One region of the Streptomyces sp. AM25 genome, then DNA from elsewhere that is predicted to be linked to it. Evidence: riboswitches for the same ligand, from Rfam matches in the RefSeq annotation. Region 1 holds a riboswitch; the other holds the start of a gene.
The links. A riboswitch is a leader RNA that binds a small molecule or an ion and turns the genes downstream of it on or off. The one in region 1 is predicted to bind S-adenosylmethionine.
Positions count from the first base shown of each region.

Region 2: another riboswitch for S-adenosylmethionine. It lies ahead of ACLHRZ_RS14630 (aminotransferase class V-fold PLP-dependent enzyme); the one in region 1 lies ahead of thrC (threonine synthase).

Region 1 is NZ_JBKIWN010000133.1:305,796-321,035, forward strand. It holds gene ACLHRZ_RS38720 (HD domain-containing protein) at 1-490, shown strand, start outside; gene ACLHRZ_RS38725 (DUF4031 domain-containing protein) at 480-749, opposite strand; gene ACLHRZ_RS38730 (DUF8819 family protein) at 749-1,108, opposite strand; gene ACLHRZ_RS38735 (MurR/RpiR family transcriptional regulator) at 1,171-2,097, shown strand; gene murQ (N-acetylmuramic acid 6-phosphate etherase) at 2,140-3,090, shown strand; gene ACLHRZ_RS38745 (PTS transporter subunit EIIC) at 3,092-4,531, shown strand; gene groL (chaperonin GroEL) at 4,629-6,254, opposite strand; gene ACLHRZ_RS38755 (cold-shock protein) at 6,552-6,755, opposite strand; gene ACLHRZ_RS38760 (MoaD/ThiS family protein) at 7,167-7,442, opposite strand; gene thrC (threonine synthase) at 7,482-8,756, opposite strand; SAM riboswitch class I at 8,774-8,917, opposite strand; gene ACLHRZ_RS38770 (glucosyl-3-phosphoglycerate synthase) at 9,068-10,015, shown strand; gene ACLHRZ_RS38775 (alpha,alpha-trehalose-phosphate synthase (UDP-forming)) at 10,058-11,560, shown strand; gene ACLHRZ_RS38780 (hypothetical protein) at 11,557-11,742, shown strand; gene ACLHRZ_RS38785 (hypothetical protein) at 11,867-12,622, shown strand; gene otsB (trehalose-phosphatase) at 12,640-13,500, opposite strand; gene ACLHRZ_RS38795 (DUF3263 domain-containing protein) at 13,560-13,796, opposite strand; gene ACLHRZ_RS38800 (extracellular solute-binding protein) at 13,815-15,092, opposite strand.
Region 2 is NZ_JBKIWN010000009.1:417,084-432,323, reverse strand. It holds gene ACLHRZ_RS14665 (hypothetical protein) at 1-1,121, opposite strand, end outside; gene ACLHRZ_RS14660 (C40 family peptidase) at 1,170-2,234, opposite strand; gene ACLHRZ_RS14655 (C40 family peptidase) at 2,457-3,515, opposite strand; gene ACLHRZ_RS14650 (NYN domain-containing protein) at 3,703-5,076, opposite strand; gene ACLHRZ_RS14645 (hypothetical protein) at 5,101-5,340, opposite strand; gene ACLHRZ_RS14640 (rhomboid family intramembrane serine protease) at 5,478-6,218, shown strand; gene ACLHRZ_RS14635 (Lrp/AsnC family transcriptional regulator) at 6,215-6,496, shown strand; gene ACLHRZ_RS14630 (aminotransferase class V-fold PLP-dependent enzyme) at 6,569-7,876, opposite strand; SAM riboswitch class IV at 8,075-8,192, opposite strand; gene ACLHRZ_RS14625 (3-oxoacyl-ACP synthase III family protein) at 8,613-9,608, shown strand; gene ACLHRZ_RS14620 (hypothetical protein) at 9,688-10,374, shown strand; gene ACLHRZ_RS14615 (thiamine pyrophosphate-binding protein) at 10,398-12,179, shown strand; gene ACLHRZ_RS14610 (phytoene/squalene synthase family protein) at 12,242-13,246, shown strand; gene ACLHRZ_RS14605 (beta-ketoacyl-ACP synthase III) at 13,243-14,256, shown strand; gene ACLHRZ_RS14600 (acyl carrier protein) at 14,271-14,513, shown strand; gene ACLHRZ_RS14595 (aminotransferase class I/II-fold pyridoxal phosphate-dependent enzyme) at 14,615-15,240, shown strand, end outside.

The sequences.
Region 1 (15,240 bases):
CGCCGTTCTGGGGCACCTCGACGAGCTCGCCGAGTGCGCCGACGACATCGACGTCGTCCGGCTCGCCGCCTGGTTCCACGACGCCGTCTACCGGCCCGACCGCTCCGAGAACGAGGAGCGCAGCGCGCAGCTCGCGGAGCGCGCACTGCCCGAGCTCGGCATCGACGACGCCGTCACGGAGGAGGTCGCGCGTCTGGTGCGGCTCACCTTCACGCACAACCCCGACCCCGGCGACCGCAACGGCGAGGCGCTGTGCGACGCGGACCTGGCCGTGCTCGGCGGGCCGCCGGTGGCCTACGCCGCCTACGCGGCCGAGATCCGGCAGGAGTACGCGTTCGTGCCCGACACGGACTTCCGGGACGGGCGCGCCGCCGTCCTGCAGGAGCTCCTCGCCCTCCCCGTGCTCTTCCGCACCCCGCTCGGGCACGAGCGGTGGGAGCGGACCGCCCGGCACAACCTCCGCGGGGAGCTGGAGCTGCTCACCCTGTGACGGGCGGGTGCTTGCGGCGCCTCAGGCCCGCACCCGTCATCCTCCGCACCAGTTCCTTGCTGCTCACCTCGACCGCGCCCAGCCGCACCGCCTCCGGGTACCTGCCCTCCGGCACGTCGTAGTGGTCGCCGTCGAACGCCCTCGGCGGCATCCCCAGGCGTGCCGCGAAGGCGTGCAGCTCCTCGAAGCTGACGTCGCTCACGAGGTGGGACCACATCCGGCCGTACCCCGGCCAGTTGGGCGGGTCGATGTAGAGCACTACTGCAGCACCGATCCCAGCGACCCCACGGGTGCCACGAGCACCGCCTGCTTCGTGCACGCCCAGTGCGGGTCCGGCCCCAGCTCCGGCTCGACCTCCAGCGCGTGCAGGTCGCCCGACTCCGTGCACACCGGGCACAGCGGCCAGCGGCCGTACCGGTCCAGCAGCGCGTCCTGGACGTCCTGCGCGACGAGCCCGGAAACGAACTCCGCGCCCTCCGGCCACTGCTCGACCCACCAGCGGCGCTGCGCCACCGCGTCCTCGACGAGCGAGACGACGTCCGCCTCGGCCACATCCCCCGCCGCCAGGTCCGCGAGGACGAGCGCCCGTGCCGTGTGCAGTGCCTGTTCGAGCTCCATGGGGCCATTGTCCGGGAGCAGGAGGGTTGACGGCGCGCCGACCCGAAAATAGCTTTCGAAAAGTGGACAGGAACGCGAAGGAAACTGCCCCACGCGCGCCGCATACGTTCCCGCCCGGTGCCCTCGCGGCCAAGGTCCGTACGCTGGTGCCCTCCATGACCCGCTCGATGCAGCGCGTGGCCGAGGTGCTCGCCGCCGATCCCGCGGGAGCCGCCGCCCTCACCGTCACCGGTCTCGCCGAGCGCACCGGCACCAGCGAGGCCACCGTCGTGCGCACCGCCCGGCTGCTCGGCTATCCCGGCTACCGGGACCTGCGGCTGGCCCTCGCGGGGCTGGCCGCCGAGCAGGCCGCGGGCCGCGCCCCGGCCGTCACCGCCGACATCGTGGTGGACGACCCGATGGCGAGCGTCGTCGCCAAGCTCGCCCAGGAGGAGACCCGCTGCCTCGCCGACACCGCGGCCTGCCTGGACACCGCCCAGCTGGAGTCCGCGGTGGCCGCCCTCGCCGCCGCCCGCCGCATCGACGTGTACGGGATCGGCGCCTCCAACCTCGTCGGCCAGGACCTGGTGCAGAAGCTGCTGCGCATCGGGCTCATCGCGCACGCCCCCGCGGATCCGCACCTGGCCGTCACCAACGCCGTGCAGCTGCGCTCCGGCGACGTGGCCGTCGCGATCACCCACTCGGGCCGGACCACCGACGTCATCGAGCCGCTGCGGGTCGCTTTCGAGAACGGCGCCACCACGGTCGCCGTCACCGGCCGCCCGCAGGGCGAGATCGCCCAGTACGCCGATCACGTGCTCACCACGTCCTCCGCACGGGAGAGCGAGCTGCGCCCCGCGGCCATGTCGAGCCGCACCAGCCAGCTCCTCGTGGTGGACTGCCTGTTCATCGGCGTCGCCCAGCGCACGTACGCCGCCGCGGCGCCGGCCCTGTCCGCCTCGTACGAGGCCCTGGCCCACCGCCACTCCCCCCGCACCGTCCCCCGCTGACCGCCCCGACCATCGGACCCCCTGCCAGGAACCCCCCAGGAAATGAGCCTCCTCACCATGACGTCGCCCGCCGCTTCCGCCGCCCTGCGCGCCCAGCTGGCCTCGCTCACGACCGAGGCGTTCCGCCCCGACCTCGCGGAGATCGACCGGCTGCCGACCGACGCCATCGCGAAGATCATGAACGCCGAGGACGCCGGCGTCGCCGCGGCCGTCGCCGAGCGGCTCCCGGAGATCGCCGCGGCCATCGACGCGACCGCCGCCCGGATGGCCCGCGGCGGACGGCTCGTCTACGCCGGCGCCGGCACCGCGGGCCGGCTGGGGGTGCTGGACGCCAGCGAGTGCCCGCCCACCTTCAACACCGATCCGGACAGGGTCGTCGGCCTGATCGCGGGCGGACCGGACGCCATGGTGACGGCCGTCGAAGGAGCGGAGGACAGCCGGGAACTGGCGGCCGGCGATCTGGACCGGCTCGGCATCGGGGCCGGCGACACCGTCGTCGGCATCTCCGCCTCCGGCCGCACCCCCTACGCGGTCGGCGCCGTCGAACACGCCCGCGCCGCCGGAGCACTCACCATCGGCCTCTCCTGCAACGCCCGTTCCGCCCTGGGCGCGGCCGCCGAGCATCCGATCGAGGTCGTCGTCGGTCCCGAACTGCTCACCGGCTCCACCCGGTTGAAGGCCGGCACCGCACAGAAGCTCGTCCTCAACATGCTCTCGACGATCACGATGATCCGCCTCGGCAAGACCTACGGAAACCTGATGGTCGACGTCCGCGCCTCCAACGAGAAGCTGCACGCCCGCTCGCGCCGCATCGTCGCACTCGCAACGGGCGCCGCGGACGCGGAGATCGAGCAGGCCCTGGGTGCCACGGACGGCGAGGTGAAGAACGCGATCCTCGTCCTCCTCGGCGGCGTCGACGGCCCCACGGCCGCCCGGCTGCTGCAGGAGTCGGACGGGCACCTGCGCGCGGCCCTGGACGCGGCCCGGGGCTGACATGGACTGCGCCTCCCTCCTGCCGCTCCTCGGCGGTCCCGGCAACATCCGTTCCGTGGCCGCCTGCATGACCCGCCTGCGCGTCGAACTCCACGACCGCACCACGGTCCAGGGCGATGAACTGCGCACCCTGCCCGGCGTGTTGGGCGTCGTCGAGGATGCCGAAGCCCTCCAGATCGTCCTGGGTCCCGGCATCGTGACCCAGGTGGCCGCCGAACTCGAACAGCTGCTGGACCCCCTCGCCGCCCACGGCGCCTCCCTCAAGGCGGAGCAACAGGCCCGCAACGCCACGCCGTTCAAGACCTTCCTGCGCCGCATCGGCCAGATCTTCATCCCCCTCATCCCCGCCCTCATCGGCTGCGGCCTGGTCGCGGGCCTGGCCGGGGTCCTCGCCGACCTGCGCCTGCTGCCCTCGCTCGTGCCGGCCCTGTCGGCCGTCGCGGGCGGCTTCATGGCGCTGCTCGCGGTCTTCGTCGGGTACGGCACGGCACGGGAGTTCGGCGGCACCCCCGTGCTGGGCGGGGCCGTGGCCGCGGTCGTCGTGTACCCGGGCGTGACACACGTGCACACCTTCGGCCTGACGCTCACGCCGGGCCAGGGCGGGGTCCTGGGCGCCCTGGGCGCGGCGCTGCTGGCGGTGCAGGTGGAGAAGGCGTGCCGCAAGGTGCTGCCTTCGGCGGTGGACGTGCTGCTCACCCCGGCGCTCACGGTCCTGCTGCCCGGGCTGGTGACCCTCTACGGGCTGATGTACGCGGCCGGTGAAGTCTCCGCCGCGATCGGCCGGTTCACGCACGTGCTGCTGGCGGACGGCGGCGCCGCGGCCGGCTTCGTGCTGGGCGGGCTGTTCCTGCCGCTGGTGATGCTGGGCCTGCACCAGGCGCTGATCCCGGTGCACACCACGCTGATCGCCGAGCAGGGTTCGACGGTCCTGCTGCCCCTCCTCGCCATGGCGGGCGCGGGCCAGGTCGGGGCGGCGCTCGCGCTCTACGTCCGGCTGGCGCGCAACGGCCGGGTGCGCAGCACCATCAGGTCGGCGCTGCCGGCGGGGCTCGTGGGCATCGGGGAGCCGCTGATCTACGGGGTGTCGCTGCCCCTGGGCCGCCCGTTCGTCACGGCCTGCGTGGGCGGCGCGTTCGGCGGCGGATTCGTGGGCCTGCTCGACCAGTTGGGCAGCACGGTCGGCGCCACGGCCATCGGCCCGTCCGGCTGGGCCCTCTTCCCCTTGCTGAAGGGCAGCCACGGCCCGGCCGAGGCGGCGGCGGTCTACGGGGCGGGCCTGCTCGTGGGGTACGCGGCGGGTTTCGCGGCCACGTACTTCTTCGGCTTGAGCCGGGAAGCCCTCGTGGAGCTCAACGCGATGCCGCCTGCGGCTCGGCCTCGCCCGGAAAGCCCGAAGGCGGTACCCCCTGGTCAGGGAGTACCGCCTTCGGCTGGACTGTAGCTGCTCCGGTCACCGGACGGAGTCCGGTGCAGCGGCCCGAAGCCTGCGAGGCCGGCTACGGCCGAGCAGTGCGAGGGACGCGTCAGGAGGATTCAGCTCAGAAGTCCATGTCACCGCCGGGCATGCCGCCCGGAGCGCCCGCCGCGGCGGCCTTCTCCGGCTTGTCGGCGATGACGGCCTCGGTGGTGAGGAACAGCGCCGCGATGGAGGCGGCGTTCTGCAGCGCGGAGCGGGTGACCTTGGCCGGGTCGATGATGCCCTCGGCGATCATGTCGACGTAGTCGCCGGTCGCGGCGTTGAGGCCGTGGCCGACCGCCAGGTTGCGGACCTTCTCCACGACGACGCCGCCCTCGAGACCACCGTTGACGGCGATCTGCTTCAGCGGGGCCTCCAGCGCCAGCTTGACGGCGTTGGCACCGGTGGCCTCGTCGCCCTCCAGCTCCAGCTTCTCGAAGACCGAGGAGGCCTGCAGCAGGGCCACGCCACCACCGGCGACGATGCCCTCCTCGACGGCGGCCTTCGCGTTGCGGACGGCGTCCTCGATGCGGTGCTTGCGCTCCTTGAGCTCCACCTCGGTGGCGGCACCGGCCTTGATGACGGCCACGCCGCCGGCCAGCTTCGCCAGGCGCTCCTGCAGCTTCTCGCGGTCGTAGTCCGAGTCGCTGTTCTCGATCTCGGCGCGGATCTGGTTGACGCGGCCCTGGACCTGGTCGCTGTCACCGGCACCGTCGACGATGGTCGTCTCGTCCTTGGTGATGACGACCTTGCGGGCGCGGCCGAGCAGGTCGAGACCGGCGTTCTCCAGCTTGAGGCCGACCTCCTCGGAGATGACCGTGCCGCCCGTGAGGATGGCGATGTCGCCGAGCATGGCCTTGCGGCGGTCGCCGAAGCCCGGGGCCTTGACGGCGACGGACTTGAAGGTGCCGCGGATCTTGTTGACCACCAGGGTCGACAGGGCCTCGCCCTCGACGTCCTCGGCGATGATCAGCAGCGGCTTGCCCGACTGCATGACCTTCTCCAGCAGCGGGAGCAGGTCCTTGACCGAGGAGATCTTCGAGTTGACGATCAGGATGTACGGGTCCTCCAGCGAGGCCTCCATACGCTCCATGTCGGTGGCGAAGTACGCCGAGATGTAGCCCTTGTCGAAGCGCATGCCCTCGGTGAGCTCGAGCTCCAGACCGAAGGTCTGCGACTCCTCGACGGTGATGACGCCTTCCTTGCCGACCTTGTCCATGGCCTCGGCGATGAGCTCGCCGATCTGGGTGTCGGCGGCCGAGATGGAGGCGGTGGAGGCGATCTGCTCCTTGGTCTCCACCTCCTTGGCCTGGTCGAGCAGCGCACCGGAGACGGCCTCGACGGCCTTCTCGATGCCGCGCTTCAGGGCCATCGGGTTGGCACCGGCGGCCACGTTGCGCAGACCCTCACGGACCAGCGCCTGGGCGAGGACGGTCGCGGTCGTCGTGCCGTCACCGGCGACGTCGTCCGTCTTCTTCGCGACCTCCTTGACCAGCTCGGCGCCGATCTTCTCGTACGGGTCCTCGAGCTCGATCTCCTTGGCGATGGAGACACCATCGTTGGTGATCGTGGGGGCGCCCCACTTCTTCTCGAGGACGACGTTGCGGCCCTTGGGGCCGAGGGTGACCTTGACGGCGTCGGCGAGCTGGTTCATCCCGCGCTCGAGACCGCGCCGTGCCTCCTCGTCGAACGCGATGATCTTGGCCATGTGAAGTGGTCCTCCCGGACTGGGGTGGATTGCTCCGGACCGTGCTGGCGCCCGCGACGGACGGCCTGCGCGCCTCGCGGTTCCTTGCCCCGCTTGGCCCGCGGACCTCACCGACGGTCCAAATCTGTCACTCTCACCCGGAGAGTGCTAGCCCAATGATTAGCACTCGACCCCCGAGAGTGCAAGCGTGTATGACCGTTACCCACACGCACGTGGGGACATGCACGAGGGGCCCGCACTCCAAGGAGTGCGGGCCCCTCGGCAAGCCGATTGAGCCGGGTGACCGACGCGCGACCGTCAGGCCGTCACCTTGACCATGTCCGCCTGCGGACCCTTCTGGCCCTGCGAGATCTCGAACTCGACCCGCTGACCCTCCTCGAGGGTGCGGTAACCGTCCATCTGGATCGCGCTGTAGTGGACGAATACATCCGCACCACCGTCGACCGCGATGAAGCCGTACCCCTTCTCCGCGTTGAACCACTTGACGGTGCCCTGAGCCATGCCTAACTCCCCTATTACTGGCCCTTGCACAGGACCGCACTTCGCGGGCCCGGGTCAGACCTCACCCCCTGACAGGTGGGGGTGTGCGCCGGAACGCGTCGACCGCGGCTGAATGTATCTGCACGGATGCCGTCTGCAACAGGTCACTCGGACGAGAATTCCGGGCGCGGCCGATCGGAAATAAGCGCCGATTCGCGGGGATTATCGGGCAAGCCGGACCGGGCATAACCCAACCAACCCGACAATTCGTGCACGCGTTTCGCGCACAACTTGACGGGTTCTCATATGCGTTCGGCAGTGACACCGGAGGGGGAACGCCTCAACTCTATCGCGCTTCAACAGACGGAATCGCCCCGTCCGTTTTACGGGCGGAGCGATTCCGGGGCATTGTGCAGCAACCCTGCGTAAAGGTCAGCCCCCCGCAACGGCGGGAATCACGGAGACGGCGGAGCCGTCCGGGGTGGGCGTTGCAAGTCCCTGCTCGAAGCGGACGTCGTCGTCGTTGACGTAGACGTTGACGAACCGGCGCAGCCGGCCGCTGTCGTCGAGCACGCGGGCGGCGATGCCGTTGTGCCGCGCTTCGAGATCGGCGATGACCTCGGCGAGGGTGCCGCCCTCGGCGGCCACTTCGGCCTGACCGGAGGTATAGGTACGCAGGATGGTGGGGATGCGGACGGTGACGGCCATAGGTTCGCCTTTCGTTTCGGGGTGAGTCGGGTGGGTGGCTCAGAGGCCGGCTGCGCGGAACGCGTCCAGGCTCGGGCGGATGGTCGCCGTCGGACCGGCGGCAACGGCGTCCAGCGTCTTCAGCCCGTCCCCGGTGTTGAGGACGACCGTCGTCAACGAGGGGTCGAGCACCCCGCGCTCGATCAATTTCCGGGTCACCCCGACGGTCACCCCGCCCGCCGTCTCCGCGAAAACCCCCTCCGTCCGCGCCAGCAGCCGGATGGCGTCCACCACTTCCGCGTCCGTCACGTCCTCGACGGCCCCGCCCGTCCGCCGGGCGATGTCCAGCACGTACGGCCCGTCCGCCGGGTTCCCGATCGCGAGGGACTTCGCGATCGTGTCCGGCTTCACCGGCCGCACCACGTCCTGCCCGCTCTTGAACGCCTGCGAGACCGGTGAGCAACCGGCCGCCTGCGCGCCGAAGATCCGGTAGGGCCGGTCCTCGACGAGCCCGAGGGCGATGAGCTCCTTCAGCCCCTTGTCGATCTTCGTGAGCTGCGAGCCGGAGGCGACCGGCACCACGATCTGGTCCGGCAGCCGCCAGCCCAACTGCTCGCAGATCTCGTACGCGAGGGTCTTCGAGCCCTCGCCGTAGTACGGGCGCAGGTTGACGTTGACGAAGCCCCAGCCCTCGCCGAGCGGGTCGCCGATCAGCTCGGAGCAGAAGCGGTTCACGTCGTCGTAGGTGCCCTCGATGCCGACCAGGTCGCCGCCGTAGACCGCGGCCATGACGACCTTGCCGGCCTCCAGGTCGTGCGGGATGAACACGCAGGAGCGGAAGCCCGCGCGCGCCGCCGCGGCGCCCACCGCGCCGGCCAGGTTGCCCGTCGACGAGCACGAGAGCGTCGTGAAACCGAACGCCCGCGCCGCCTCGACGGCGATGGCGACGACGCGGTCCTTGAAGGAGTGCGTCGGGTTGCCGGAGTCGTCCTTGACGTACAGCCCGCCGGTGACGCCGAGTTCGCGTGCGAGGTTGTCGGCCCGGACGAGCCGGGTGAAGCCCGGGTTGAGGTTCGGCCTGTCCGCCACGTCCTCGGGTACGGGAAGCAGCGGGGCGTAGCGCCAGATGTTCGGCGGACCGGCCTCGATCCGCCGGCGCAGCGCCTCGGGGTCGCCGGCCGGGAGGTCGTAGGCGACTTCGAGCGGACCGAAGCACGCCGCACAGGCGAAGACGGGACCGAGCGGGACGCGCTCGCCGCACTCGCGGCAGGACAGCGCGACGGCGGGACCGAACACCGGGCGGGTGGTAGCACTTTCAACGGCTTGCACAGCCATGGAGGCGAGGCCCTTTCTCCTCATCTTCCCCGCGGCGAACCTCGCCACGAGACGGAATTGGCACCTTCCCCGCCGGGAGCCTCGCCGTATGAAACGGGAGACCGGCTGGAGGGTTGCCGGGGCTTCAACGGGCCGTGTCCCTCTGCCCCTCTGGATGAGCGGTATGGCGCCGGGCAGGGCCCGGGCATTTGTGCGCGCGACGACCCCGACATGCGATGGCCGTCCGCGTTGTTCAAGACTGTAACGGAAGGGGCGGGGCCATGAGAGGGCCGTCCGAACCGCGAGATGCGTCACAACGAGGAGTCGTACACGTGCTGGAAGAGGTGGAGCGCTGGCTGGACCGCCGCTCCTGGACCGCAGCAGACCGTCCGCTCGACCAGTTGCTCGCCGCCAAACGCGAGGCCGGGACCACGGTCAGCGTGGTGCTGCCGGCGCTGAACGAGGAGGCGACGGTCGGCGCCATCGTCACCGCGATCCGCGAGGGGCTGATGACGGAGGCGGTGCCCCTGGTCGACGAGCTGGTCGTGCTCGACTCGGGCTCGACGGACCGCACCGGCGAGGTGGCGGCCGCGGCCGGGGCCCGGGTGGTGCACCGGGACACGGTGCTGCCGCGGCTGCCCGCGCTGCCCGGCAAGGGCGAGGTGCTGTGGCGGTCGCTGCTCGTCACCAGCGGGGACGTGGTCTGCTTCGTGGACGCCGACCTGCGGGACTTCTCCCCGTCGTTCGTGTCCGGCATCGTGGGCCCGCTGCTCACCGACCCGGACGTGCAGTTCGTCAAGGCGATGTACGACCGCCCGCTCGGGGACGCCCCGGGCCGCGGCGGCCGGGTGACGGAGCTGGTGGCCCGCCCGCTGCTGAACCTGCACTGGCCGCAGCTGGCCGGAATCGTCCAGCCGCTGGGCGGCGAGTACGCGGCGCGCCGCTCGCTGCTGGAGCGGCTGCCCTTCCCCGTCGGCTACGGCGTGGAGCTGGGCCTGCTGGTGGACGCGCTGCACACCGTGGGCCTGGACGCGCTGGCCCAGGTGGACGTGGGCGTACGCAAGCACCGCCACCAGGACGAGCAGGCCCTGGGCCGGATGGCCGCCGCGATCTACCGCACCGCCCAGCTGCGGCTGGCCCGCGGCCACCTGGTGCGGCCCGCGCTCACCCAGTTCGAGCGCACCGCGGACGGCTTCGTCCCCAGGACGTACCCGGTGGACACGGAGGAGCGGCCTCCCATGGCCGAGATACCGGAATACGTACGACGTCAGGCCGCGTAGGGCGTACGTTTGAGCGGTTCGCCGGACGGCAAGGCTGCGGTCATGGTCGCTGAGCACATGCACATGCACATGCCGCCCGCGCAGATCGTGGTCGCCTCCAACCGCGGCCCGGTCTCCTACGCGCTGCAGGCGGACGGCTCGCTGGCCGCGGGCCGGGGCGGCGGCGGCCTCGTCTCGGGCCTGAGCGCGATCGGACGGCAGGGCGACGGCGGCGAGGGCGGGGCCGTCTGGGTGTGCGCGGCGCTCGGCGAGGGCGACCGGGAGGCGGTGCGCCGGGCCGGCCGAAGACTCGGCACCGGCGACACCGGGGGCCATGCGGTGCGGATGCTGGACATCCCGCCGGGCACCTTCGCCGCCGCGTACAACGGCGTGGCCAACTCGGTGCTGTGGTTCGTCCACCACCTGCTCTACCAGACGCCGCTGGAGCCCGTCTTCGACCTGGAGTTCCGCTCCCAGTGGGCGGCCTACGAGACGTACAACGCGGCCTTCGCCGACGCGCTCGCCGAGGAGGCGGCGGAGGGCGCCTGCGTGCTCGTCCAGGACTATCACCTGACCCTGGTCCCCGGGATGCTCCGCGACCGGCGCCCCGACCTGCGCATCGGCCACTTCTCGCACACGCCGTGGGCTCCGCCGGACTACTACCGGCTGCTCCCGGACGACGTGGCCGAGCAGGTCCTGCGCGGCATCCTCGGCGGCGACCGCGCGGCCTTCCTCACCCACCGCTGGGCCGAGGCCTTCGCCGCGTGCTGCGCGGCCGTGCTCGGCGCGGAGGTGCTCAGGTCCGAGGAGGGCGCGGCCACGGCGGTGCGCTTCGAGGGCCGTACGACCCGGCTCGGGGTGCACGGCCTGGGCGCGGACGCGGACTTCCTGCGCGAGCGCGCGCACCGCCCGGACGTCGAGGAGCGGATGGCGGCGCTGCGCGAGCAGATCGGCCCCGGCCGCAAGACGATCGTGCGCGTCGACCGCACGGAGCTCTCCAAGAACATCGTCCGCGGCCTGCGCGCCTACCGCCGCCTGCTGGAGGAGCGCCCCCAGTGGCGCGGCCGGGTGGTCCACATCGCCTTCGCCTACCCCTCCCGCCAGGACCTGGCGGTCTACCGCGACTACACGGCCGAGGTCGAACGCGTCGCGCGCGAGATCAACTCGGCCTTCGGCAGGGAGGACTGGCAGCCGGTCGCCCTCCACGTGAAGGACGACTTCGCCCGCTCGCTGGCCGCGTACCGCGTGGCGGACGTGGCCCTGGTGAACCCCATCCGCGACGGCATGAACCTGGTCGCGAAGGAGGTCCCGGTCGTCTCGGAGCACGGCTGCGCGCTCGTGCTCTCGCGGGAGGCGGGCGCGGCGGCGGAGTTGGGCGACGAGGCGCTGCTGGTGAACCCGTACGACGTGGAGGCGACCGCGCAGGCCCTGCACGAGGCCCTGCTGATGGATGCGGGCGAACGCGCGGAACGCACGAAGCGCCTCGCGGCGGCGGCCACGGCGTTGCCGCCGGCGCGGTGGTTTCTTGATCAACTGCGGGCCCTGGAGGAACACTCGTCTTCATGATGAGGACGAAGTTCCGCGGAGAGTGGATCACGCGGGTGTCGATGGCCGCCTGCCTCGTATCGGCTGTCGTCGCCGCGGCGTTGGGCAACGGCGTGAAGGCGGGGGCGGTGCCGCTGATGAGCGCCGCATTCATCGGGCTGAGCATCACGTGGCTCCGTAGGCAGCAGGGCGACGCCCCGTAAGGGGCGCGGGGAACTGCGCGATCAGCCACGAACGACCCGCACCCGAAGAACCGCGCGCCGGGGCACGCCCGCGCACCGTAACCCCCCGTGTGCCCCCCGCAGGGGCCAGGGTAGACATGCCCCCATGTCAATCGCCCCACGCTGGGCCGCACTTGCCGCGGCCACCACAGCCCTGATCGCCGTCACGGCAACCGGCTGTTCGTCCTCCGACTCCAAGAAGTCGGACGCCAAGAGCTCACCTTCCGCGCCGGCGGACAAGGGCAACGGCAACAGCTCCTCCGCCGCCCCCGGCGGAACCGCCGCCATCCCGGTCGGCGCCGGCCCGCAATCCTCGTACACCGCCCAGAAGCAACCCGCCCCCGGCACCTGCCACTACCAGTACACGGCGGACAAACAACCCCTCCCCGACCCCAAGTGCACCCCGGGCGCGACCAACCCCAAGGTCACCCAGGCGACCATCAAGGACACGATCTGCAAGAGCGGTTACACCGCGACGATCCGGCCCCCGGTGAGCGTCACCAACAAGGAGAAGACCGCCAACGCCGAGTCGTACGGCTACAAGGGCTCGCTGCGCGACTACGAGTACGACCACCTCATCAGCCTCCAGCTCGGCGGCGACCCCAACGACCCGCGCAACCTGTGGGTCGAGCCGCCGTCCCCGGGGCACAAGGAGGGCGCAGGTCCGAACAACCCCAAGGACGTGGTCGAGACCAAGCTCAAGACCGCGATCTGCTCGGGCAGGACGGACCTGGCCAAGGCCCAGCAGGCCATAGCGCACGACTGGACGACGGCGCTGAACACCGTCGGCATCAAGGACGACGGCAAGTCGTCGCCCGCGAAGGGCACGAAGGCGGCGAAGGACGCGGACGGGGACGACTGACCGGGCCAGGGCCCGAGTCAGGATCCCAGCCGCTCCGCGAGCGCCGTGAGCAGTTCCACGACCCCGCCGGGCCCGTCGACCACCAGGTCGGCGCGCCCGGCGAGTTCCGTCACCTCGGCGCTCCCGCTGCACACCAGCGTCCCCGGCAGCCCCTCCGCCCGCAGCTTCTCGACGGCTCCGAAGGCGGCGAGGTCGCCGAGGTCGTCGCCGGCGTAGAGCACGGACCCGGCGCCCGTCTCGCGGACGTAGTCGGCGAGGGCGACGCCCTTGTCCACGCCGGGCGGGCGCAGCTCCAGCACCAGGCGGCCCGGTTCGACGATCAGGCCGTGCCGCTCGGCCAGTTCGGCGAGCGGGGCACGCAGCGCCTCGAAGGCGGCCTGGGGGTCGGGGGCGCGGCGGGTGTGGACGGCGACGGCCCGGCCGCCCTTGTTCTCGATGTGCGCCGTCTCGATCCAGGTGCCCTGCCAGGCGCCGGACCGGTCGAGCACTCCGGGGAGCTCGGCCTGGACGGCCGCGATGCCGGGGTGCGGGGCGGGGGCGTGCACGGTGCCGGTCACGGCGTCCCAGCGCTCGGCGCCGTAGTGGCCGAGGACGACGAGGTGGTCCAGGCCGGGGACGCCGGCGAAGCCCCCGTAGCGGACGGCGACCCCGGCCGGGCGGCCGGTGATCACGGCGACCGAGCCCAGGTGCGGGGCGAGCCGGGCGAGGGCCGGCACGGCTCCGGGGTGGGCCCGGGCCCGTTCGGGGTCCGGCACGATCGGCGCGAGCGTGCCGTCGAAGTCGAGCGCGACGACCGCCCGTTCGGGCCGTGCCAGCAGTGCGGCCAGGCCGTCGCGGCCGGCGGACGTCACGGGATCCGGGAGGGGATGGCTGCCCATACGGCGACCCTACCGGTGCGCCCGCCTCCGGGGAGAGCGCTTTCCCCGCCTCGTACGGATCAGCGCCGCTCGCGCCGCGCGTCCCGCAGCCGGCGCAGCCGGTTGACGGTCACCGGGTCGTGCGCGAGCGCCCGCGGATCGTCGATGAGGGCGTTGACCAGCTGGTAGTAGCGGGCCGGGGTGAGCCCCAGCCGCTCCCGCACGGCACGTTCCTTGGCGCCCGGACCGGCCCAGGCCGTCCGCTCGATGGCGAGCACGGCCCGGTCCTGCTCGGAGAGCTCCTGCGCGTCGTCCACGGTCTCCAACGTAGCGCCCTAGCCGTCCGCGTTCTCCGTGGCGTCCGCCAGCCGCTGGATCTCGGACAGGACCGAGGCCGGGTCGCCGCCCTTGCGGACGGCCGTGCCGATCTTCTCCTTGATCGCCACGCTCACCTTGGCCCAGGAGACCTTGTCGGCGGGGTAGAACGAGGCGTCCTGGAGCTGCTCCAGGAACGGCCAGAGCTCGCCGTGCGCGCGGTCGTCGTGCATCGCGCCGGACGCGGCGGTGGTCACCGGCAGCAGGTTGTACTGGCCGGTGAAGGACAGCACGTTGTCGCGCGAGTAGACGAAGTCGAGGAACGGGCCGATGCGGTCGCGGTTGTTGTTCTGCTTGAACGCCATCATCCAGTCGGCGACGCCCATGGTGGAGCGGGCCTTGCCCTTGATGCCCGGCAGCGGCGTCATGTCGAAGTCGAGGCCCTTGGTCTTGGCCTGCTGGATCAGCGTGGGGTGACCGTTGAGCATGCCGACGTCGCCGGCCACGAAGGCGTCGAAGAGGTCCTGGCGGTTGGTGCGCCCGGGGTCGTTGGGGCCGACGAGGTCCTTGCCGACGAGCTCGTCGCGCAGCCACTCGAAGGCCTTGACGTTCTCGGCCGAGTCGATCGTGTAGCCGCCGTTCTTGTCGGTGTAACCGCCGCCGCCCGCGAGCATCCACATCATGGTCTCGGCCGGGGCCTCCTCGGGACCGAGGGGCAGACCGTAGGGGATCTTCACACCCGCGGCCTTGAGCTTGATCGCAGCGGCCTGCAGCTCGTCCCAGCTCTCCGGGGGCTTTGCGACACCGGCCTTGGCGAAGAGCTTCTTGTTGAAGAAGAGCAGTCGGGTACTGGCGACGAACGGCAGGCCGTACTGCACCCGGTGCACCTCGCCCGCGGCGGAGATCGAGGAGATGAAGTCCGCCTGCGTGGGTATGGAGAGCAGCTGGTCGGCCGGGTAGAGCTTGCCCGCGGCGGCGAAGTCGGCGTAGGCGCCGATCTGCGCGATGTCGGGCGCCTTGCCGGCCGCGACCATGTCGGCGACCTTCTTGTCGACCTCGGTCCAGCTGTAGACCTCGACGTCGATCTTGACGCCCTTGTTCTTCGACTCGTAGTCGCGAGCGAGGGAATCCCAGTATTTCTTGGAGCTGTTGTCCTTTTTGTCGCCGTAGTCCGCTGCGACGAGCTTGAGGTGTTTGCTCCCACCGGGACCCGAGCTGCCGCACGCCGTCAGCGCGGGCGCCAACGCCGCAGTGGCGGCACCCGCCGCCGTCAGACCCAAGAACCGCCGCCGCTGCACTACTGCTTCCCACCTTTGTGTGGATGGTGTGTGTTCGATGGAGACCGCGAGTCTCTCCCGCGCGCCACCTTACGGTCTAGCTCGACCGGGTCTCGCTTCGGTATCGCCCTTCCGCGAGGATCACACCCTGATCACACCCCTCAAGGAG
Region 2 (15,240 bases), on a different contig from region 1:
CGGTAGACGTCGACGAGTTTGGCCTCGCTCCACTTCTCCGCGATCATCCGGCACGCCAGCCAGCCCCCCTCGTAGGCCCGCGCCAGGCGCCCCGCCTCCCCGGTGAAGCCGAAGTCCCCGTCCGCCGGCAGCTGCTGCGGGGCCCGTCCCGCGGCCACCGCGTCGGCGAGTTCGGGTGCCGCCTGGCGGGCCGTGCGGCCCGTGCCCCGGTACGCGGCCCAGTCCGCGAAGCCCTCCGAGAGCCACAGCGGGGTCGAGGGGGACGTCGCCGCCCGCGTGGCGACGTGCGCCGTCTCGTGCGTGAGCACGATCCGCCGCCCGAACTCCCCCAGCACCCCGTACGCCTCGGGGTTGACCACGATCCGGTCGGCGGGGGCGGCGGCCGTGCCGCCCACCTCGCCGGTGGTGACCGCGGCGATGCCGCGGTAGTTGGCGGGCGGCGCCCCGAGCAGCGCCGCCATCCGGTCCAGCGATGCCGGCATCTCGATCACGACGCGCTTCGCCCAGGCGCCCCGCCAGGCCGTGTCCACGGCCGGCACGGCCCGGTCGGCCAGGTCCGCGAGGGCCTGGAGGCGGGCGCGGTCCTGCCCGGCCCCGAGCACCAGGCTGTGCTCGCCCCGCACCGCGGTGACGTCGCCCTGTTCCCACAGCTGCTGCCCCGCCGAGTCCCCGGCGGCCACGTACCAGCGCCCGTCCCGCCCGGCGAGCGTCAGCCGTACGGGCACGACGACGGGCGCGGAGTCGTACCCGTCGAGCCGGTAGCGCAGTTCGGCCTCGGCCGCGATCCGGCGGCCCGGTCCGGGGGCGGGGGTGAAGCCGCCGGTGCGGACGAGGCGGTACTCCCAGGAGGCCAGCGGCACGGCGGCGAGCCGGTCGAACACCCGCTGCCGCTCGGCCCGGTAGTCCCGCGCCTGCGGGTCCACGGCGGCCAGGTAGGCCTTCTCGTCGTGCTTCCGCACCGCGGCCGACCACCGGTCCAGCACCTGCTGCACGGACCGGGTGTCGCCGTCCGTCCGCTCCGCCGTGTCGGGCGAGCCGCAGCCCGTCAGGCCCTGCAGGGTGAGCAGGCCCGCGGCCAGGGCGCACACCGCCCGCCGTCCGCTCCTCCGCCTGCCCGTCACGCCCGCATCGTACGAGCCGGGCGGGCCCGGGCAGGGGTCAGGGCGCGCTCATGGCCGGGTGACGGAGGAAATCGGCATCATGTCGGCCCGGTCGTAGCGCACCCGGGCACCGGGGTAGGGGGCGTGCACGACCTGCCCGTTTCCCACGTACATCCCCACGTGGCTGGCGTCGTCCCGGTAGATCACCAGGTCCCCCGGCCGGGCGTCGGCGAGCGACACGTGGCGGCCGGCGTTGCGCTGGGCCTGGGAGGTGCGCGGCAGGCCCACCCCGGCCCGCCCGTACGCCCACTGCATCAGCCCCGAGCAGTCGAAGGAGCCCGGCCCGGTCGCCCCCCAGGCGTAGGGGGAGCCGATCGCCTCGCGGACCGCCATGGCCGCGGCGGCGCCCCGCCCGGAGACCACGCCGCCGGCGGACGGGCCGAGCAGCCCGCCGAGCGGGCCCGACGGGCGTTCCCGGCCGCGCGAGGAGCGGGTGTAGGCCTCACGGTCGTGCTGCGGCAGCGCGTTGAGCAGCCGCCGGGCCGCGGAGAGCCTGCCCTCGACCTCGCGCTTGTGCTGCTCGACGGCCCTGCGGCTGTCCTCCAGCTCGGCCAGGGTGCGGGCGGCGTCCGCGCGCTCCTGGCGCAGCACGCGCTGGGCCTTGATCAGGGTGTCCAGCTGCTCGGCCTGACGGCCGGTGAGGCGTTCGAGGGTGGCGGCGCGGTCGAGGTAGCCGTCGGGGTCGGAGGACAGCAGGAGTTCGAGGGCCGGGTCCACGGCGCCGTGGCGGTACTGGGCTGCGGCGATCATGCCGAGGGTGCTGCGCATCCTGTTGACCTTCTCCTGGCCGCGGGCCACCCGGTCGGAGGCCTGCTCGGCCCGCTGCCGCAGGGCCGCGGCGCGCTCCCCGGCGGCGTTGAACTTCTCGGTGGCCCGCTCGGCCTGCTCGTAGAGCCGGTCGAGCTGTTCCTTCACCGCCCCCGGGGTCCGGCCGTCGGCGGCCGGGTCCCCGGGCCGGGCACTCGCCGGGGCCGTCGAGAGAGCGGCTGCGGCGGTGGCCATGGCGGCGGACAGGACGGTGACGCGGACGGTCCGCTGGAGACCGGAATGCGCAGCACGGCGATGGAACGCCACGGGCGGCCGCACTCCCTTCCTCTGAGGGCGGACCCTGCCGCCGGAAGGGCGGACGACTGCCGGGCACCGCGCGCCAGAGGGTAGCGGCGCGATCACCCGGGGTTCAAAGACCCTGGCGGGCGGGAAAACCGGCGCCCCGCCGGAGACGCAGGTCACCGGCGGGGCGCGGAGTCAGTCGCGGGGCGCGTGAATTCGCCCGAACGGAGGGCGTGGTGAGGCGTTTCAGCCGACGCGGACGCCGAACTGGAAGGGCATGTTGCCCATGGCCTCGTAGCGCACGTTCGCACCGGTGCGGGGCGCGTGCAGCACCTGGCCGTTGCCCGCGTAGAGGCCCACGTGGTGCTGGTCGCCGTAGAAGATGACCAGGTCGCCGACCTGCAGCTGGCTCTGGTCGTAGATCTGGGTGCCCGCGCCGGCCTGCTCCTGCGAGGTGCGCGGGAGGGAGACGCCCGCCTGGCCGTAGGCCCACTGGGTGAGTCCGGAGCAGTCCCAGGAGGACATGCCCGTGGCGCCGTAGGAGTACGGCTTGCCCAGCTGGCTCTGCGCCGCCGCCAGCGCGGCACCGCCCCGGCCGGAGCCCGCGGGTATGTTCACGCTGCCCGACGACGAGCCGCCGCCGCTCTTGCCACCGCTCTTGCCGCTGCCGCTGTCGCCGTTCTTGTCGGCGCCCGTGATCTCGGCGCGGTCCTTCTCGCTGAAGCCGTCGAGCACCTTCTGCGCGTCGGCCAGCTTGCCCTGGACCTCGTCCTTCTTGTCCGACAGCGCCTTGCGCGTGGACTCCAGGTCCGCGAGCTTGGACGCGGCCTCCTCGCGCTGCTGCTTGAGCGTGCGCTGCTTGGCGGCGATCACCCGGAGGGTGTCGGCCTGCTTGGCCGTCAGCTGGTCGAGCGTGGAGGCCTTCTCCAGGAAGGTGTCCGGGTCGGAGGAGAGCAGCAGCTGGAGGGTGGGGTCGACGGAGCCGGTGCGGTACTGGGCGGTGGCCATCAGACCCAGGCTGTCGCGGAGCTTGTTGAGCTCGTCCTGGCCGCGCGCGACCTTGTCCTGGAGGTCGTTGACCTCCTTCTGGAGCTTGTCGTGCTGCTCCTTCGCCCCGTTGTACTTCTCGGTGGCCTGCTCGGCCTCCTCGTAGAGCTTGTCGACCTTGGCCTTGGCGTCCGCCTTGGACATCTGCGGATCGGCGTGCGCGGCCTGGGAGGTGAGCGCGACGGCCGCGGCGGCCGTGGCGGTCAGCACGGTGATCCGGGCCCGGCTCGGCGACTTGGGACGACGGTGGGAACCCACGGGGCGAGCTCCTTCTCGGCTACTCGGTCACCTTCACCGCCATCCCGAATGGATGATCACCGCGCGAAGGTTCGAGGCCCGACCCTAGTGAGCGGAATATGATCCTTTCAAATTCTCCTGCGGAAAAATCTCGTCAGTGGGGCATCCTTTACCCCATGGGGCACAGGGTGTGACGGGTGCTTGACGCTCAGGTACGGGCAAGTCGCTTGAGGAGCAAGGCCGATGAGACCGGCCGCGCGCCCGCCTTGGCGACCCCGTCGGCCACCTCGCGGTCCGTGGAGACCACCACGACCGGCCGCCCGGGCGGCTCGGCCCGCACGATCTGGCGGATGAGCTCGTCCGCCGTCACCCCCGGCTTGCTGAACAGCACCCGCACCCCGCGCGGCGGCGCCAGCAGCACCGGCGCGGCCAGTTCCGCGCCGTCGAAGACACAGGTCACCTCGGCACCGGTCTGCGCGGCGAGCATGGCGAGGCCGCCCAGCAGCCGCAGCCGCTGCTTGTCCAGCGGCATCGTGGGGTAGCCGGTCTTGGTGACGTTGTAGCCGTCGACCACCACGTGCACCTGAGGCAGCGCCAGCAGCTGGTCCAGCAGCGCCGGGTCGGTCTCCGACAGGGCGCGCGCGGCGATGTCCCGGGGCGTCATCGTGCCCGGCTGCACGGCGTCCACCGTGTCCGCGGGGTGTACGGAGGCGGGCGGCAGGGCCAGTTCGCGGCGCAGCCCCTGGGCCGCGTCCAGCACCGTGTCCAGCAGCAGCCGCAGCCGCATGTCCTCCACGCTGCGGCCCTCGCGCACCGCCCGGCGGCTCGACTCCAGCGCCGCCTCGGCCTCCGCGAGCCGCGCCTTGATGCGCCGGGTCTCGCCCGCGGCCGCGGCCCGCTCCGCCGCGGCCCCGTCCCGGACGGACTCCAGCTCGGCCTGCGCCTTGCGCAGGGCGGCCTCGCCGCGGCGCACGTCGCTGACGGCGCTGCGCAGCTTGCGCTGAAGGGATTCGGCCTCCTTGCGCGAGGCGTCCAGCTCGGCGCGGATCCGCTCGGCCTCGGCGCGCGACTCGGCGCGGGCCGCGGCCAGTTCCTCGCGCAGCCGGTGCAGCTCGCGCTGGGCCTCCTCGCCCGCGCGCTCGGCGCTCGCGCGCTGCGCCTCCTCGCCGGCGGCGGTGACCAGCTTGACCCAGCCGGGCGGGCGCAGCACGAAGGCCATCGCCGCGACGTCCTCCGGGTCGGCGGCCGCGGGCGGCGCACCGGCGTCCAGCGCCTCGGCGAGCTCGGAGCCCGTCTCACGCAGCCGGGCCGAGATGCGCTGCCGGAAGGCGGGGTCGCCCTCCACGGCGGCGGCCATGGCGTTGCCCGCGAACTTGGCCCGACGACTCGGGGTGAACCGGGCGTACTGCCGCAACTGGGGCGGAAGTTCGGCCACCGTCAGGCCGCCGAACGCCTCCGCGACGAGCGCGACGACCTTCCGCCGGATCCCCTCGGGGAGCGGACGGTCGAGCACCTCGGTGACGCCGTCGGCGGCGCCGCCGGCATCACCGGCCGCCTCCGCACCGTCGTCCGTGTGCTCCACCACCGTTACCGCTCCCGTTCTTCCTCAGACATCTGCGCCCGGCCGGTCCACCAGCTCGATCTGGTCGACCGCGTTGCACCAGCGGCAACGCACGGCCTCGATCGTCTCACTGACCACCTCACGCTCCTCCACCTTCGGCTCGCCCGCCAGGTCGAGGTGCACGTATTCAACGGCCCTGACCGTGCGGGTCACATCGAACCGCGTGAGATTGCCGCACAGCGTGCACCGCCACCGGGTGGTGGCCGTCGGCAGGGGAACGCCCATGATGTCGTCCGTCCTCGTCGTGTGGTGTCCCCGTAACCCTACGCGGCCCGCTGGTCACGACAGGCGGGGCACCGGCCCCGGCCGCCGCCCGGCGAGGCACTCTGTGCCGGTTGCGGCCGGTACGCCATGATCTGGTCATGATCGTAAGGGCTGTGCAGCGGTCGGCCGCCCAGTGGGCGGGCCGGGCCGGGACCCCCGTGGTCACCCATGCGGTCCTGGCCGTCTGCTGCGCGGTCTTCCTCCTCGGCCCCGCCTCGGGGCTCAACACCGCCTACGGCACCGGGCCGGACCTCCTCTCCGCGCAGACGGCCTACTTCGCGCGCTGGGGCGTCGTCCCCGCACAGCTGTGGCACGGCTCCCCGGGCGCGCCCGCGACCCTGCTCACCGCGCTGTTCGTCCACGGCAACTGGCTGCATCTGCTGGGGAACATGCTCTTCCTCCACGTCTTCGGCGCCATGACGGAACAGCGGATGGGCCGCACCCCCTTCGCGCTCTTCTACCTCGCCACCGGCATCCTGGCCCTGCTCGGCTACGCCGCCGTGCACGCCGGCTCCACCCAGACGCTCGTCGGGGCGTCCGGCGCCATCTCGGGTGTGCTCGGCGCGTTCCTCTGTCTCTTCCCCCGGGCCCGCGTCACCAGTCTCTTCCCGTTCCTGTTCTTCCTTCCGCTGCGCTTCCCCGCCTGGGTCGTGCTGCCCTTCTGGTTCGCGCTGCAGTGGCTGGCAGCGGGACAGCACTCCGACGGCCGCCCTGGCGTCGCCTATCTCGCACACGTGGTGGGCTTCTCGGCCGGGTTCGGCTACGCCTGGGTACGCAGGAGACGTGGGGTTAGAGTGAAGAGCGCAGCCAGGTCCACTGAAGGAGATACCGAACCGTGATCACTGCGATCGTGCTCATCAAGACCGACGTGGACCGGATCCCGGAGATCGCCGAGACGATCGCCGCCCTGGACGGGGTCAGCGAGGTCTACTCCGTGACCGGCGCACAGGACCTGATCGCCCTGGTGCGAGTGGCCCGCCACGACGACCTGGCGGACACCATCCCGGGCCGGATCAGCAAGGTCCCGGGGGTGGCGTCCACCGAGACCCACATCGCCTTCCGCACCTACTCCCAGCACGACCTGGAGGCGGCGTTCGCGATCGGCTTGGACTCGTAGGAGCCCGCTCCGTAGACCCCGCCCCGTAAGGGGCGCGGGGGACTGCGCGACAAGCCACAACGACCCGCACCCTCACGGCCTCGCCACGAGTTCCCGCACGGCCCGCAGAAACCGCTCAATGTGCTCGTCGGGCGTCCCGACACCAAAGCTGACCCGAACCGCGGAGGCGCCGCCCCCGCACTCGCCCGCCGCAGGCGACCCGCCCAGGAGTATCCGTACCAACGGGTGCGCGCAGAAGAGCCCGTCCCGCACCCCGATCCCGTACTCCCCCGAGAGGGCGACGGCGAAGTCCGAGCTGTCCCACCCCTCGACGACGAAGGACAGCACGCCCACCCTCGGCGCGTCCGCCCCGAACAGCGAGAGCACCCGCACCTCCGGCACCTCGGCCAGTCCCGCGCGCACCGCGGCGAGGAGCCGCTGCTCCCGGGCGACGAGCGTCTCGAAGCCCGCCTCGGCGAGCGCCCTGCAGGCGGAGGCGAGGGCGTAGGCACCGATCACATTGGGCGAACCGGCCTCGTGGCGCGCGGCGGTGGTGTGCCACTCGACGTCCAGCGTGCCGTCGGGCCGCCGGGCGACGGAGCGGCTCGCCCCGCCGCCGGCCAGGTAGGGATCGGCGTCCCGGAGCCAGTCGGCGCGGCCGGCCAGGACGCCCGCGCCGAAGGGGGCGTAGAGCTTGTGCCCGGAGAAGGCGACCCAGTCCACGTCCAGTGCGGCGATGTCCACGGGGTGGTGCGGGGCCAGTTGGGCGGCGTCCAGCACGATCCGTGCGCCGTGCGCATGGGCGGCGGCGGCGAGTTCGCGCACGGGCCACAGCTCACCGGTCACGTTGGACGCGCCCGTCACACAGACCAGGGCCGGCCCGTAGGGCGCGCGGTCGGCCAGCGCCCGCTCCAGGATCTCGACGGCGCGCTCCGGCGTGCGCGGCGCGTCGAGGCAGGTGACCTGCGCGCCGCGCCACGGCAGCAGCGCGGCGTGGTGCTCGGTCTCGAAGACGAACACCCGGCAGTCCGCGGGCAGTACGGACGCGAGGAGGTTGAGCGAGTCGGTGGTGGAGCGGGTGAAGACGACCTGGTCGCCGGGGCGGCAGCCGAGGAAGCGGGCCACGTCGGCCCGGCTGGTCTCGAACAGGTCGGTCGACAGCTGCGAGAGGTGTCCGGCGCCGCGGTGCACGCTGCCGTAGTAAGGCGCGTAGGCGGCGACGTCGTCCCACACGCGCTGCAGCGCGGGCGCGCTGGCGGCGTAGTCGAGGGCGGCGTACGGCACTTCGCCCCCGTTGACGAGCGGCACGCGCACGTCACACCCGAGGACGGGCAGGGGGCCGTCGGCGGACGGCTCGGCGGCAAGTGCAGGGGCGGCAGGGGCGGCAGGGCATGCGGACATGGCGAACTCTCCCGGCAGGGCAGGCGGATGGCGTGACGACGTGGACGACGCACCCGCGGCGCAGGGCGCAGCACGGTGTGCGAAGGACGGCCCGCGCGGCCGGAGGCACGCACAGGACCACGGGAACGGGCCGTAGGCCCTAGCGCATTCGCTGAATCACGGAAGGAACTCCCTCGACGACCAGGATCCCTGGCGAGGGATCCGCGCTTGCCGCAGACCCGGTGGTCTGCGGCCCGGTCATCACCCGGGGCACCCCGCCACGGACGGAGGGTTGCCGGACAGCGGGCCGGGGCCTGTGTCGCTGTCACTCGTGACCTGGCCAGGAGTATGGCACAGGCACCGCGCCGCGGACACCGGCGTCCGGGTCGTGGACACCGTTTTGTTGAACAGAGCGAGTTCCGGACAGTTGAACGGAGCGAACTCCAGACATAAAGGGCCGCGCACGATCGTGATTAATCGATCGTTCGCCCGCACAGTCGGCGTTCCATCCAATCGCGAACACATCATCCCGGATCGCGGAATCATGAATTCCGGTACAGTCGAAATCAATACGTTATCCGGGCGAGATGCAACCGTTATCGACGCGATCATAGAGTCGCTCGCATCTGGAACGCCGAACGAACAAGCAAGTGACCTGGGGGGCGGTCGTGTTCGTCCAGCTTCATTCGCATGCCTTTGCCCAGGCCTGCCGCGCCCCCCTTTCTGTCTCCACCGAGATAAAGACGGGGAATTGCCAGTGAGCTCCACACGCGTCGTTGACGTCGTCAACTTCATGCCGGAACGAGTGGTCCGCAACGGTGAGCTCACCCACGACGGTCACGACCTGAGCGAGCACAAGTTCTTTGCAGGCGTGAACGAGCGGCGATTCGCCTCGCCGGATTACACCTCGGCCGAACTCGGCACCGCCGCCCTCAGAAAGCTGCTGGACCGCAACGGCGTGCGCGCCGAGGACCTGGACCTGATCATCTGCGCGGCCCAGTTCAACGACGCCTTCTCCCCCGGCATCGGCACCGCCGTCCAGCACGCGGTCGGCGCGACGTCGGCCGCCGTCCTGCACATCGAGAACGGCTGCTGCTCCTGGATCTCCGCGCTCAACACCGCGCGCGCCTTCATCGACTCGGGCCACTACCGCCGGATCGCCATCGTCACCGTCACCAACTTCATCTCGCGGCTGACGGAGTTCCAGAAGTCGCCGGAGTCCTGGGTGCTCGGCGACGGCGCGTCCGCGACCCTGGTCGCCTCCGGATCGCCGACCATCCTGTCCCTCCATGAGCAGGCGTTCGGCCAGAACTGGGGTGCCCTGCGCGTCGAGCCGGAGGCCGTCGGCGAGCAGGAGCTGCCGCACTGGGAGCGCGGCACCGGCCCGCTCACGGTGAAGTTCAGCCCGAAGATGCTGGCCCGGCTGTGGGCCGTGACGATGGAGTGCCTGCCGGAGGCGGCCGGGGCCGCGCTGGACAAGGCCGGGCTGACGGCGGCCGACGTCTCCTGCCTGATCACCCACCAGCCCAACGAGAGCTACATCGCCGAATGGCGCAAGCGCATCGGCATCGACCCCTCGCGGGCCCACGACACGCTCTCCGTCTACGGCAACATGTTCCAGAGCTCCCTGCCCGTCACCTTCGCCGACGCACTGGAAAAGAAGAAGATCTCCACCGGCGACGTGATCGCCTTCGCCACTTTCACGCACGGCGGCGAGCAGGTGTCGTCCATGGTCTGGCGCTGGACCGACTGATTCCCGTCCGGGTCCCGCCTCCAGAATTCCTTTCCCTTTTCTGCACGTCTCTTTTTGCACCCCTTATTCAGGAGCAATCATGTCGTACGAGCGCGTCCCCGACGAGTCCGGTCTCATCCAGAACTACCGGCTCGACAGTTCCGACCTGGCCGGTCTCGGTCTCACCTGGAGCGAGACCACCAGCGGCGAGGACATGATGAAGCTCATGCAGGGCATGACCAAGGAGTCGTACACGCACGACGAGATCTACGGTCAGTACTGCCCGCTCTCCACGCACATCGACGTTCCGTACGACATCGTCTTCGAATACGCCGCCAACTCCCGCGCGCTGGCGGAATGGACGTACAGCATCCGGAACATGAAGCACCTCGGCGGCGGTCTCTACCGCGCCGACGAGATGATCCAGCCGAACACCGAGATCTACATCCGCACCGACGCCCAGAAGGGCCCCGACATGGGCACGGTCGTCTACCCGTGCGCCTGGGACCAGGGCCGCGAGCTGTGGATGCGCTACTACCTGACCATCATCGACTCGGCCAAGGTCTTCAACAAGCCGGGCACCGTGGTGCTGTGGACCAACTGCAAGCACCCGTACTACGACCGCAACACCACGGACGTGCCGGACTACATCGCCGAGGGCCGCGCCCGCACCGACCGGGTCTGGGTCGGTGACATCTGGCCGCTGTTCCACGCCGGCCACACCCTCGAGATCAACAACATGAAGAAGATCCTGGAGCACCGCTTCGGCACCACGGCCCAGGGCTAGTCGACCGTCAACGGGGGTACACCATGCGGATAGCCGACGCATTAGTCACGACACTGCGCGACCTCGACACCCGCTACGTCTTCGGCGTCAGCGGGGCGAACGTCGAGCACTTCCACGACGCCGTCGAACGGCTGGGCCGCGGGCGGCTGTCCGCGGTCCTCACCAAGCGCGAGGACGGCGCCGCCTTCATGGCCGACGCGCGCGCCCGGGTCCACCGGACCCTGGGCGTCTGCTGCTCGACCTCCGGCGGCGGCATGATGAATCTCGTCGCCGGCCTCGCCGAGTCGCACGCCGAGTCCGTGCCCGTGCTGGCCCTGGTGGGCCAGCCGCCGGCCGCCCTGGACGGCCGCGGCTCGTTCCAGGACTCCTCCGGCATCGGCCGGACCGTCGACGCCCTCCCGCTGCTGTCCGCGGTCACCAAGAAGACCCTGCGGCTGACCGATCCCGCCCTGTTCTGGGCGCAGTTGAGGGACGCGATCGAGACCGCCCTCAGCGGGCGGATGGGCCCGGTGGCCCTGCTCGTCCCGCGGGACTCCTACGAGCTGGAGGTGGGCCCCGTGCCCGCCGACTGGCCGCAGGACCTCGCGGGCTTCGTCCGGCAGCAGCCGGTGGACACGGATGACGTGGCCGCGCTCTTCCGCCGACTGCGGGAGGCCACCGCCCCCGTGCTGCTGATCGGCCACGGAGTGCGCCGGTCCACCGACCCCGGCGCCGTGGTGCGCTTCGCGCAGCAGGCCGGGATCCCGGTGATGACGACCATGGGCGCCCGCGGCGAGTTCCCCAACGACGACCCGCTGCACTTCGGCGTGGTCGGCGCCGGGGGCAACCCCTCCGCCGCCGCCTACCTCACGGACACCGCCGACTGCGTGGTCCTCGCGGGCACCGGCCTGGCCGCGATGACCCGCAGCGCGCTGCGCGGCTGGGACCCGGCCAAGGCCGTGGCGGTCAACATCGACCCCGGCGAGATCCGGCGGTCCTCGCTCGCGGACACCGTCGTCGAGGGCGACGCGGGCGCGGTCTTCGGGCAGTTGCTCGGGCTGCTGGACGCCGACCCGTTCAGCGCGCCGCCGGCCGTCGGCTACGAGATCACCCGCTTCGTCCCGCGGCTGGCCGAGCCCATCCCGGGCCGGGAGGCCGACCCCGACGTGCTGCTGCAGAGCGAGGCCGTCGCCATCCTGGAGGAGCACCTGCCCCAGGACGGACACCTGCTCTACGACGCCGGCAACTGCGCCGTCGCGTCCATGCACTACGCCTCCGTGCCGCGCGGCTCGTCCTCCACCATCGCGCTCGGCAGCGGCGGCATGGGCTACAGCATCGCGGCCGCGATCGGCGCCCAGCTCGGCACCGGCCGCGGGACGCGCACGATGGTCTTCTGCGGCGACGGCGCGTTCCTGATGAGCGGTCTGGAGATCCACACCGCCGTCGAACTCGGCCTGCCCATCCTGTACGTCGTCTTCAACAACGGCATGCACGGCATGTGCGCCTCGCGTCAGCAGACCTTCTTCGACTCCCGCATCACGGCCGTGGACTACACCCCGGTCGACGTGCCGGCCGTGGCCCGGGGGCTGGGCTCCCCCGGCCGGCTGTGGACCGGCAGCGCGGGAACGGCGCCCGAACTGACCGGGCAGCTGGAGGAGTTCCGGCGGAGCACGTGCCCGACCGGCGTCCTCGAACTCCGCCTGACGACCGAGGAAGTGCCGCCGTTCGCCAACTTCCTCCCGGCGGACGAGCCCACGATGCCGGCCAAGACGTCGTGGCGGATCCCCGCCTCGCTCCGCAGCGCCGGGACGATGACCCCGGCCTAGGGCCCGACACCCCCCCACCACACCATCCAGCACTCAGCATTCAGCACACAGGAAGAGCCACTATGACTGTGCATGAGCTCGATCTCGCGGGGATAACGGACTCCGGGCTGCGCGCCGACTACCTCAAGAGCTCCCGGCTGTTCCGTGACATCGGCCGCGGACGCTTCCTCGGCCGCTACATGTTCCCCGCTGCCAAGCGGCCCTACTTCGACACCTTCTTCTCCTTCGTCTGCTACGTCGACGACCTGGTCGACGACGTCAACCGCAGCCTGGAGGTGCGCAAGCAGCGCCTCGACGAGTTCGAGCGCGCCTACCTGGCGGCCTGTGACGGCCGGGAGATCGAGACCGACGGCCCGCCGTCCGGCGACCACGTGGCCGACGCCGCCCTCTCCCGGGCCCTGGTGCACATGATGCGCACCTGGGACCTGCCCCACCGGGACGTCCCGCAGTTCGTCCAGGCGCAGCGCGAGGCCCTCACCACGTACGCGTACGCGACGTACGAGGAGATGGACCCCTTCATCCAGGGCGTCACCCTGCTCCCGGCCGTCTGGATCAACGGGCTCTTCGAGCCGCAGAGCGAGGACGCCGAGGAGCTGTGCCGGCACACCATCACGGCCTTCCAGCTCCTGGACTTCGCCTGGGACGTGGAGGAGGACCTGGAGCTCGGCCGGCTCTACCTGCCGCTGGAGGACCTGGCCAAGTTCGGCCTGGACCGCACGTCGCTGGCCCGTGAGGTGGGCAGCGGGCACGTGAGCGAGGCCGTCCGCGAGCTGATGAAGTTCGAGATCGACCGGGCCGTCGGGCACCTGGACGCCGGGCGCGCCTGGGGGCGGACGCTGCACCCGACCTCGCGGACGTTCGTCGAACTCGACATCGAGACGCACCGGCAGATGGCGGTCGAACTGGTCAAGGACGACTACGCGTTCTTCGGCAGGCCGAAGAAGGGCCTCGGCTTCAACTCGGCGAAGATCGCCCCGCGCACGGCCGCGGCGGCCGCGCGCGCGGCACGCATCAACCGCGCGGCGGAGCAGTCCGGTTACCGGATCCGCCGCCCGTGGTCGGCATGACGCGAGCCGCCGTCGTCAGCGGCCTCGGGGCCTGGGTTCCGCCGCACGTCGTCACCAACGACATGCTCGCGGCGGAGCTCGACACCTCCGACGAGTGGATCAGGACCCGGACCGGCATCGCCCGACGGCACCTCGCCGGTCCCGGCGTCCCCACCAGCCGGCTCGCCGTCGAGGCGGGCCGGCGGGCGCTGGCGTCCGCGGGCGTCGCGGGGGTGGACGTGGTGGTGCTGGCCACCAGCACCCCCGACCGCCCCTGCCCGGGGACGGCCCCCGTGGTCGCCGCCGAGCTGGGCATGGCCGGAGCCGGCGCCTTCGACGTGGCCGCCGTGTGCACGGGCTTCGTGTACGCGCTGGCCACGGCGGCGGGCCTGATCGCCACGTCGGTGGCCGGCAGCGCGCTGGTCGTCGGGGCCGACACCTTCTCGACGATCCTCGACCCCGCGGACCGCACCACCCGCGTCATCTTCGGCGACGGGGCCGGTGCCGTGGTGCTGCGGGCCGGGGACGCGGCGGAGCCGGGCGCGCTGCTCGGCTTCGACCTGGGCAGCGACGGCCGCGGCGCTGACCTGATCACCGTCCGCGCGGGCGGGTCGGAGCAGCGCAGCCGGGAGGCGGCGGTGCCGGAGGCGGACACGTACTTCCGGATGGACGGGCCGCAGGTGTTCACCCGCGCCGTCCGGCACATGACCGGCTCGGTGCGCAGCACGCTGGAGCGGGTGGGCTGGACGGCCGAGGACGTCGGCGCCGTCGTCCCGCACCAGGCGAACGTCCGCATCCTCGACACCTGCGCGCGCGAACTGGGCATCCCCGTCGAGCGCGTGGTCAAGAACATCGACCGGGTCGGCAACACCGTGGCCGCGTCCATCCCGCTGGCCCTCGCCGACGCGGCGGCCGACGGCCGGCTGAAGACCGGCGAACGGGTCGTGCTGACGGGCTTCGGCGGCGGCCTCACCTGGGGTTCCGCGGCCCTGACCTGGCCGGACATCAACATCGGACTGCTGGAACAGTGAGGAATCGGAAAACGATGGAGACTCTGAACAACCGGCTCGAGGCCCTGCTCCAGGAGCGCTTCCCGCAGGCCGCCGCCGCACTCGCGGGCGGCGCCACCTTCCAGGAGGCGGGCGTGGACTCCATGGGCGTGGTCGAGTTCATCGTCACCGTGGAGCGCCACTTCGACCTGCCGATGCTCGACGGCAACGAGCTGAGCGGCACGTCGACGCTGGACGACGCGCGGGAACTCCTGACGTCCAAGGGCGCCTCCGCCTGACGCGGAAACGTTCACCCAGCCCCTCCGCCGCCGGCAACGCACCGCGCTTGCCGGCGGCTCCTCTTCGCGCGGGTCGCGCACGTCCACGTCCGGGAGGACACATGCAGCACCTCTTGACGCTCAACGAGCACCCCCTGCCCCCGCTGGCCTCCGTGGCCGAGGCGATCGACGCGCAGGTCGGCAGCGTGAACCGGTACCCCGAGTTCTTCCCCGAACACCTGAAATCGGCGATAGCCACATGGCTCGGCCTGCCCGAGGAGTGGGTCGCCGTCGGATCCGGATCCGTGGGAGTGGCCCTCCAGGCGCTGCAGGCCGCCGTGCGGCCCGGCCGTCAACTGGTCTACGGCTGGCGGAACTTCGACGCCTACCCGCTGCTCGCCAGGATGACGGGCGCCCGGCCCGTCCAGGTGCCGCTGCTGCCCGGCGGCCACCAGGACATCGCGGCCATCGCCAAGGCGGCCGCCGCCGACACCGGCGCCGTCATCGTCTGCAACCCGCACAACCCCACGGGCCGGCTGGTCGACCCCGAGGAGCTCAGGGAGCTCCTCCTGTCGGTCCCGTCCGACACGGTCGTCGTCCTGGACGAGGCATACATCGAGTTCGTCCGCCCCGACGAGCGGCCCGCGTCCCTGGAGTGGACCCGGGAGTTCTCCAACCTGCTGGTGCTGCGCACCTTCTCCAAGGCCTACGGGCTGGCGGGCATGCGCGTCGGCTACGGGGTGGCGAG